Regions from separate parts of the Vibrio algicola genome, predicted to be linked through region 1. Evidence: riboswitches for the same ligand, from Rfam matches in the RefSeq annotation. Region 1 holds a riboswitch; the other holds the start of a gene.
The links. A riboswitch is a leader RNA that binds a small molecule or an ion and turns the genes downstream of it on or off. The one in region 1 is predicted to bind lysine.
Positions count from the first base shown of each region.

Region 1 (4,558 bases):
GTACTGAATAAATTTGAGCGTAGTCGTCAGGTTAACCCCGAACTTTTACAGCAAGTAACCAACCCGAGTGTGTGGAAAGATCGCTTTGATTGGGATGTGTATAAAACCCAATTAAATATTGGGTTAGTAATGGAAAAACCAGAATACATTCAACCTTTTATTGATTGGGCTAACGAAATAATTAAACACAAACCTCGCCCAGCATTTTATTCTAGTTTGATTGTGGCTTATCAAGGTTTAGGTGAGATGGATAAAGCGCAAGCGATCCGTCATGAAGCTGAATTTTTATTCCCGAATCAAGATTTTTCTAAAGTGCGGTTTATTCCCAAGGCCGAACGTGCGTCACATGCCCAATCGCAAGCGACAACGGGTGAAAGCACCGAATTAACCACGAGCAAAGCAATGGAAGTTCAAGCGTTCAGCAATTCGGTTATGGCTCCGAAAGTTCCTGCTAAATAATCCAAAAAAATAAAGGGAGCCGTATCAACCGCTCCCTTTTTTGCCCTTTCATACCGTTTTTACTGCCATTGATTTTTAACCAATATTGGTCGATTTAATTCGCTATTGAGTTAAAGTCTGTTGCAGTGCTTTTAAACATAGCGCGACATTTTCTTGTTTCGCGCTGTAGCCCATCAAACCAATCCGCCATACTTTTCCTGCCAGCGCGCCTAAACCGCCACCGACCTCCAGGTTATAATTATCTAGCAGGCTAGCCCGAACCGCGCCATCATCAACACCTTCCGGTAAATACACTGAGTTTAACTGTGGTAAGCGACATGCTTCATCCACGACAAAACGAAAGCCTAATGCTTCTAAACCGACTTTGAGCTGTTGATGCATATCCGCATGCCGTTGCCACGCATTTTCAAGACCTTCTTCATGCAAGGCTAGTAATGACTCATGCAAAGCATACAGACTATTGACTGGCGCAGTATGATGATAACTACGTTTTGCGCCGCCGTTCCAATAACCTAGCACCAAGCTTTGGTCTAAAAACCAGCTTTGCACGGGTGTGGTACGTGCTTGGATTCTTTCTATGGCCTTGGGTGAAAAAGTTATTGGTGATAAACCAGGAACGCACGACAAACATTTTTGACTGCCTGAATACACCGCATCTAATCCCCATTCATCCACTTTTAATGGCACGCCACCAAGTGAGGTCACCGCATCGACAATGGTTAATGCATTAAACTGCTTCGCAACTTTTGCTAACGCTTGCGCATCACTCAACGCGCCAGTTGAGGTTTCAGCATGCACAAAAGCTAATACTTTTACATCGGGATTTTGTTCAAACGCAACTTGCACTTTATCGACACTGACCGGTTGACCCCATTCATCATCCACTAGCACGACTTGCGCGCCACAACGAATGGCATTTTCACGCATCCGCTCACCAAACACACCATTACGGCACACGATAACTTTATCACCGGGTTCTAATAAGTTAACAAAACAGGCCTCCATCCCAGCGCTGCCTGGCGCAGACACAGGAATAGTGAACTCGTTTTCAGTTTGAAAAGCATATTTTAATAGCGTTTTGACTTCATCCATCATGCCAATAAACAGCGGATCCAGATGGCCGATGGTTGGCCGACTCAGTGCTTGCAATACATAAGGAGAAATATCGGATGGGCCGGGTCCCATGAGAATACGACGTGGTGGGTAAAAGCGTTGAATCATCTTATTATCCTTAATTTGAGTGGCGTCTTGTTCCACTGTAAACAAATTTGTAACATGCCGCAATTTAACCTGACTCAACAGTCGAAAGTCATTTACCAAGATGTGAACATCCTCACTTAATATTAAAACTCATAAGCGAAGCTCTCTTGTTATTCGAGCGGGTAAAATAGCAATAAGGTGATAAGTAATAACGTTTTAAAAATAGCCATAAAGATTCACAATGCATATTGACATTTATCGTGCAAAACCGTTCAATGTAAGAGTGACAAAAATGTGACATTCAAGTACTTTTTGTAACAAGGAGAGGAGCGTAACCTAGGCAGATTTTTCGTGGTCCCCCCAAGGCCGATACGATAAATTCAGGGAGAGTTACGCCGAGGTGAATAAACATGGTGGGTGTTTCTATATTCCAATAAGACGGATATATCATCGGTTGTTTAGGCTGAATCCTAACAACTGTCATCAATGTCGAGACCCTATATTTGGCAAGATCATTGATGGTGAGCTTCTATAATTTACATGGCTATGCTGCTCAGCTATAGCTTCTATGTATCTTGTAAACTCGCTCAACCGACTTCTCTTCAACATTGGACGTTTGCTTATTCTAGTTTGGAATAGGCCATTTAGGTATTAAGGGAGACAAGGTTGTGAGCGCATTTAATGTAGCAAAATTTGGCGGAACCAGTGTAGCAAACTTCGAGGCGATGAGCCGTTGCGCGACAATTATAGAAAACAATCCAGCCACAAAACTAGTGGTCAGCAGTGCTTGTTCGGGCGTGACCAATTTATTAGTCGAGCTTTCGCTAGGTGTGACTGACGCTGAACATAGACAGCAATTATTAACCAAGATCAGCGCTATCCACGATGACATCATTGCGCAGCTATCACAATCCAAAGCGACCAATGATGCGGTCAATAAGGTGTTAGTTCGACTGGCTAGCATGGCAGAAGCGGCCTCTTTTCAAACCAGTGATAAATTAACCGATCATATTGTGGCGTGTGGCGAGTTAATGTCTACTCATATTCTGACTCAATTAATGGTTGAGCGCGGTATTGATGCGGTTCGTTTTGATATTCGTGAGATCCTGCGCACCAATTCTGAACATGGTAAAGCCGAGCCTATTATCAGTGAAATATCGCAACTTGCAGAACAACATTTAGTCCCACTATGTCAAAAGCAGCTGGTGATCACTCAAGGCTTTATTGGCAGTGACAGCGAAGGCAATACCACCACACTAGGACGTGGCGGCAGTGATTACAGCGCCGCATTAATTGCTGAAGCGGTTAAAGCGGAAGGGCTAGAGATCTGGACCGACGTACCTGGCATTTACACTACCGATCCTCGTATTGCCCCCAAAGCGGCTCCTATTGCTGAAATCAGCTTTAGTGAAGCGTCGGAAATGGCCAATTTTGGCGCGAAAATTTTACACCCTTCGACCTTATTACCTGCATTGCGCCATCAAATCCCAGTCTTTGTCGGATCGTCTCGTCAACCTGAAAATGGTGGCACTTGGATCCGTCAAAAAGTCGAGAGCGCCCCGTTGTTTAGAGCATTAACTTTGCGCGGCAATCAAACCATGGTAACGCTACGCTGCCCAGAAATGTACCAAGCGTATGGCTTTTTAGCGCAAGTGTTTGCCATTTTAGCCAAGTACCAAATCTCGGTCGACTTAATTACCACCTCTGAAGTCAGTGTCTCTTTAACATTAGATCAAACCAATACTTCTGGCGGTGCACCGCAGTTGCCGATTGAAGCACGTGCAGAACTAGAACAACTGTGTACGGTTGAAGTCGAGCATAATTTAAGCTTGGTCGCCTTAATTGGTAATAAAATGAGCGGCAAAAAAGGATATGCTAAGCAAGTCTTTAGCGCACTCGAAGAGTTTAATATCCGTATGATTTGTTATGGCGCTAGCCCGCATAATTTATGCTTTTTAGTCAGCGAAGATGAATCCAAACAAGCCATACAAGTTTTGCATCACGCCTTGTTTGAATAAGTGATATGTTCGTATTCCATCTGTCACGAATACAAACCGTGAGGTGATCTAAAACGATCACCTCATACGCGAGTAGCACGAGCTGATAGGGAATCTCGCTTTCATCCTTACTGATAGGGTTAAAAAGCGAGATCACGGATAACTCGTGCCTCGTTTGCTCAATGACGATACTTCTTATATAAAAAGAGCGCATCCATCAGGATCCGCTCTTTTTTTATACTCAGTGACAGGCCTTGGCTTTAACTCAAGTTAGGCCCTAACCATTTTTCCATCTCCACTTCATCCCAGCCTTTACGCCTAGCATATTCTTCGGCTTGATCTTGTTGGATCTGCGCAATAGCAAAATAACGAGAATCTGGATGAGAGAAATACCAACCGGAAACCGACGCTCCAGGCCACATCGCATAACTGGTGGTCAGCGACATACCAATGCTTTCTTCTACCTTTAGGATCTCCCATAGGCTGCCTTTTTCGGTATGCTCAGGACAAGCAGGATAGCCAGGCGCTGGGCGAGTACCTTGGTATTTCTCACGAATAAGATCGTTATTGGTGAGGTTTTCATCGGCAGCATAACCCCAGATTTCCTTACGCACTTTCTCGTGCATATATTCTGCAAATGCTTCGGCTAATCGATCCGCTACTGCTTGGATCATGATCGCGTTGTAATCATCGCCTGCCGCTTTATAAGCATCGGCTAAATCACGTTCGCCAATTCCGCCAGTGACCGCAAACCCACCAATCCAATCCGCTTTACCGCTGTCTTTAGGTGCAATGTAATCGGATAAACAGTAGTTAGGTCCTTTCGGTTTATCGGTTTGTTGGCGCAAGTTATGCAGCACTTTAATGACTTCGGTGCGCGACTCATCGGCGTACACTTCAAT
Region 1 covers NZ_CP045699.1:438,192-442,749, reverse strand. Annotated here, with positions in the region: partial or broken gene GFB47_RS01925 (PglL family O-oligosaccharyltransferase) at 1-363, shown strand, start outside; gene GFB47_RS01920 (pyridoxal-phosphate-dependent aminotransferase family protein) at 562-1,680, opposite strand; lysine riboswitch at 1,974-2,196, shown strand; gene lysC (lysine-sensitive aspartokinase 3) at 2,328-3,677, shown strand; gene metH (methionine synthase) at 3,917-4,558, opposite strand, start outside.

Region 2 (4,558 bases), 1.1 Mb from region 1:
GGGTAACTATCAAACTCGTAATGAAGCGGAAAGTATCCGTGGTGCGTATACCGCTGGTGTAAAGTATGATTTTACATTTGATGAATCGACGCTAACAATTGGGTTGAGTAATTTTGATTACGATATTATTAATAGCTCGGATCATGTCACCGGACAAAATCTAGGGGCTAAATATGCATTAACAGATAGCTTTGCCGTTGGTGCCGATTATGGTCTACAAAACAATCGTCTAGCGGGTGCAGGTAAGACGAAGACTGCAGTTGATTCTGATATTACGTTATGGCGTGCTGGTGCCGAGTACACCGGTTTTTCCGATTACCGTATCTATGGTGGTTTAGGTCAAGTGACTGTTGATGATAAAACAGCAGCGAAAAAGGACGGTCAGGGTTACTATGTAGGAATGTCTTATAATATCATTCCAAACGCCTATGTATTTGCTGAGTACGCGTCATATGATAAAGATACCTTAAACGCGAGTGGGGATGCTGGTTCAGATAAATTTGCTCTCGGCCTTAACGTTAACTTCTAATGTTATCGTTATACCCCCATAATGTGTTGTGAAATCATTTGGGTATAGTCTACTTTATATAAAGCCACTTCCTTTAGTGGCTTTTTTCATTTATGGAGAATAAATGATTTTTTGCTTATCGCAACCGATTGCTATTTGTCTCCATATTGATGAAGTCCACTTCTGACGCTACAATCCATAACCCTGTCCCTACTAAATATACTCATTATGAAATTTCCTGGTCAACGTAAGTCCAAACACTATTTTCCTGTCCATGCTCGCGATCCATTAGTCAGCCAAGCACAAGAAAGCAAAACAATGACACGCACTCACATTATTGGTATTGATCAAACCTTGGTTGATATTGAAGCGAAAGTCAGTGACGACTTAATCGAAAAATATCAATTAAGTAAAGGACATTCATTAGTGTTGGACGACGATAGAGCAGAAGCTTTATATAATGAATTAAAAGAAAAGGACTTGATCACCGATGAATTTGCCGGTGGCACCATAGGCAATACACTGCACAATTACTCAGTATTAGCCGATGATAAATCGACCTTATTGGGCGTGATGAGCAACAATATTAAGATCGGTAGCTATGGTTACCGCTATATCTGTAATACTTCAAGTCGTATGGATTTGAACTATTTACAAGGGGTTGATGGCGCGATTGGCCGTTGTTTTGCATTGATCAGTGATAATGGTGAGCGTACCTTTGCTATCAGTGAAGGAAAAATGAATCAACTTTCCCCCAATAGTATTCCGGAATCTATTTTCCCTGGTGCGTCAGCATTAGTATTAACTGCTTATTTAGTGCGTTGTAAGCCTGGCGATCCTATGCCAGACGCCACAATGAAAGCAATTGAATTTGCCAAGAAACACCATGTTCCAGTGGTATTAACACTTGGTACTAAATATGTGATCCAAGATGATCCTGAGTATTGGCGAGAATTCATTCAACAGAATGTTTCAGTGCTGGCCATGAATGAAGAAGAAGCGGAAGCATTAACGGGCGAACATGATCCATTAGTGGCCTCAGACAAAGCTTTAGAGTGGGTTGATCTTGTCTTGTGTACCGCAGGGCCGGTTGGTTTATATATGGCAGGTTATACTGAAGACGATGCAAAACGGGAAACGACACTACCGCTATTACCGGGTGCGATTGGTGAATTTAACCGTTTTGAATTTAGTCGACCAACGCGTCGATTTGAATGTAACAATCCGATTAAAGTCTATTCTCATATTGCCCCATATATGGGGGGTCCTGAGAAGATTAAAAATACCAATGGGGCAGGCGATGCCGCGTTATCGGCAATATTGCACGATATGGCCGCCAATAAATACCACAAAGAAAATATCCCTAATTCCAGTAAGCATGAATATCCATTCTTAACCTATTCATCATTTGCTCAAGTTTGTAAATATGCTAACCGTGCCAGTTATGAAGTGTTGGCGCAACATTCTCCTCGTTTATCTCGCGGATTACCTGAAAAAGAAGATAGCTTAGAAGAAGCGTATTGGGAAAGATGAACATCGCTTTTAATTGACGATGGTAAAAGGTTAGACACAAAAAAGGGGCGCTAAATTAGCGCCCCTTTTAACGTTTTAATCAATGATTACTTGATTAAAAATGTATCAATTGATTTGCCAGAGTCAAGAGCTTCTTGGATAACAGAAGGTGTACGACCTTGACCAGTCCAAGTTTTTACTTCGCCATTTAGCGTGTATTGATATTTTGCAGGGCGTGGCTCGCGTTTTTTACGAGACTTAGTTTTTACTTCGCCGCCGCTCATCGCTGCAACAAGATCTTCTAAGTTAATGCCATCTTTTGCGAGTTTATTTGCGTAATCCGCTAAAATTGCATCACGTTCAGCTTGTTGAGCAAGCTCTTGTTCTTCAGCTGCTTTTCTTTCTTCATATACAGTAGAAAGTTTTTCTAGTAGCTCTTCTACTTCTTGTAAAGTGAATTCTTCACGAGTGAAAGCGCGCAAGCTGCGAATATTAAGCAGTGCTGATTTTTTGATTTCTGACATGGTTGATCCTATTTGGTATTAGGTAGAATAATTAATAGTGTTGTTGCATCTGTGTGTAGATAATAACGTTCTTTATTTTATATGTGAAATTTTATTTTAACTAATGTGTAAAATTATTTAAAGATACAGCTATAAGATTAGACAAATCCGACGAAGTTCAATTATATATTAAATTATTTTGTATATCGTTTGATTGCTGCTCGATATCATACATAGCGTTTAGAATAGTACTGGGCTTATCGTTTATATATAAGCCACTTACTGTATGTATGTATGTATATGAAGAATGGTGGAGATTGATTAGTCATTTATCTTGCCATTTTCCTCTGTATCATTACAATAAGCGGCATCTTTCCCTATGGCATCTTGAGATCCGCTAAAATGCGTATCTTGACTAGATGGTTGTATTGAAAAGATGTAGAGGTGCAAGTTTCATCAGTAACTTATGCTAGGGTGATGCCGATGAGTATAAGTGAAAGGGATATTTGCCGAAGTAAGAATAAAATTGCCACGATAGTGCTTATTTTATTGATATTTATCAAAATAACTTACTGGGGGTGCATCGAATAGGTGTACCACTGCCATAGTTTATATTTAAAAGAACCGACATAATGCATTCAACTGCTGTCTGTTTTATCTACGCTTGCTGTTGGCGTAATGTCGGTTTAAATATATTATTTACCCACTATGGAGCGCTACTGTAAGCAAACCTACTCATAGCTTTGCTTGTGCTAAGATATTTTATTGTTTGTAATGCTCAATAATATCCTTTCTGCAGTAGATCTCTGACCAATTTTGGTTCTTAAGATCATGAATTTAATAGATTTTACATCCTCTCCGGAATCCTTGCTCCCCCCATTAGTTGCACTCACGATGGCGATCTTAACTCGCCGTGTATTGTTGTCATTAGGGCTCGGTATCTTGCTCGGTGGCTTTTTGCTGGCTGATTACTCTTTGGTCCATACTTTCTCTTATGTCAGCAGTAAAGCACTTGGCGTGTTTGTCGATGGTGCAAGTTTAAATTGGAATAATATCTTTATTCTTTTTTTCCTTATCTTGCTTGGTATGACGACTGCGTTATTAACGTTATCTGGCGGGACTTATGCTTTTGCCGAATGGGCGCAAAAACGCATCAAAACCAAACGTGGAGCAAAGTTACTCGCTGTTTGGCTTGGGGTATTCATCTTTATTGATGATTATTTTAATAGTTTGGCGGTAGGAGCCATTGCGCGCCCAGTGACCGATCGTTATTACGTTTCACGCTCTAAATTGGCTTATATCCTCGATTCAACCGCTGCGCCTATGTGCGTGATCATGCCAGCGTCGAGTTGGGGGGCGTATATCATGACTGTGGTCAGTGGCATCCTGGTCTCGCATGGTATTACTGAGTATTCAGCATTAGGAGCTTATATGCGCCTGATCCCAATGAACTTTTATGCCATCTTTGCTTTGTTAATGGTGTTTGCAGTCGTATGGTTTGATTTAAATGTGGGCCCAATGCGTCAACATGAACTCGCGGCTAAACAAGGTAAAACCGATGATAAAGATGATAACGCGGTCGATTTAACCGAAGAGTCTGAGATCGAAGAGAGTAAGAATGGCCGAGTGTCCAATCTGATCTTGCCAATCGTGGCGCTGATTGTGGCCACGGTATACTTTATGATTGCCTCGGGTGCCAATGTATTAGAAGACGATGGGCAAGCCTTTAGTTTATTAAAAGCATTTGAAAATACCAATGTCGGACAATCACTTTGTTTTGGCGCTTTAGTTGGTATCGTGGTTGCTTTAATTACCGTAGCAAGACAAAAAATGCCAATTAAAGATGTGGTAATCACATTATGGATTGGCGCTAAATCGATGTTTGGTGCGATTTTGATCTTGGCATTTGCTTGGACCATTGGCGCGGTCATTAAAGATATGGGTACGGGTGCGTATCTTTCTACCTTGGTGGAAGGCAGCATTGATGATCACTGGTTGCCGGTTATTTTATTCTTGCTCTCTGGTGTGATGGCGT
Region 2 covers NZ_CP045699.1:1,503,911-1,508,468, reverse strand. Annotated here, with positions in the region: gene GFB47_RS06980 (porin) at 1-529, shown strand, start outside; gene GFB47_RS06975 (inosine/guanosine kinase) at 737-2,041, shown strand; gene GFB47_RS06970 (H-NS family histone-like protein) at 2,128-2,544, opposite strand; lysine riboswitch at 2,955-3,250, shown strand; gene GFB47_RS06965 (Na+/H+ antiporter NhaC family protein) at 3,355-4,558, shown strand, end outside.
Region 2: it holds a riboswitch for lysine, as region 1 does, so the genes downstream of both, GFB47_RS06965 (Na+/H+ antiporter NhaC family protein) here and lysC (lysine-sensitive aspartokinase 3) in region 1, are expected to answer to the same signal.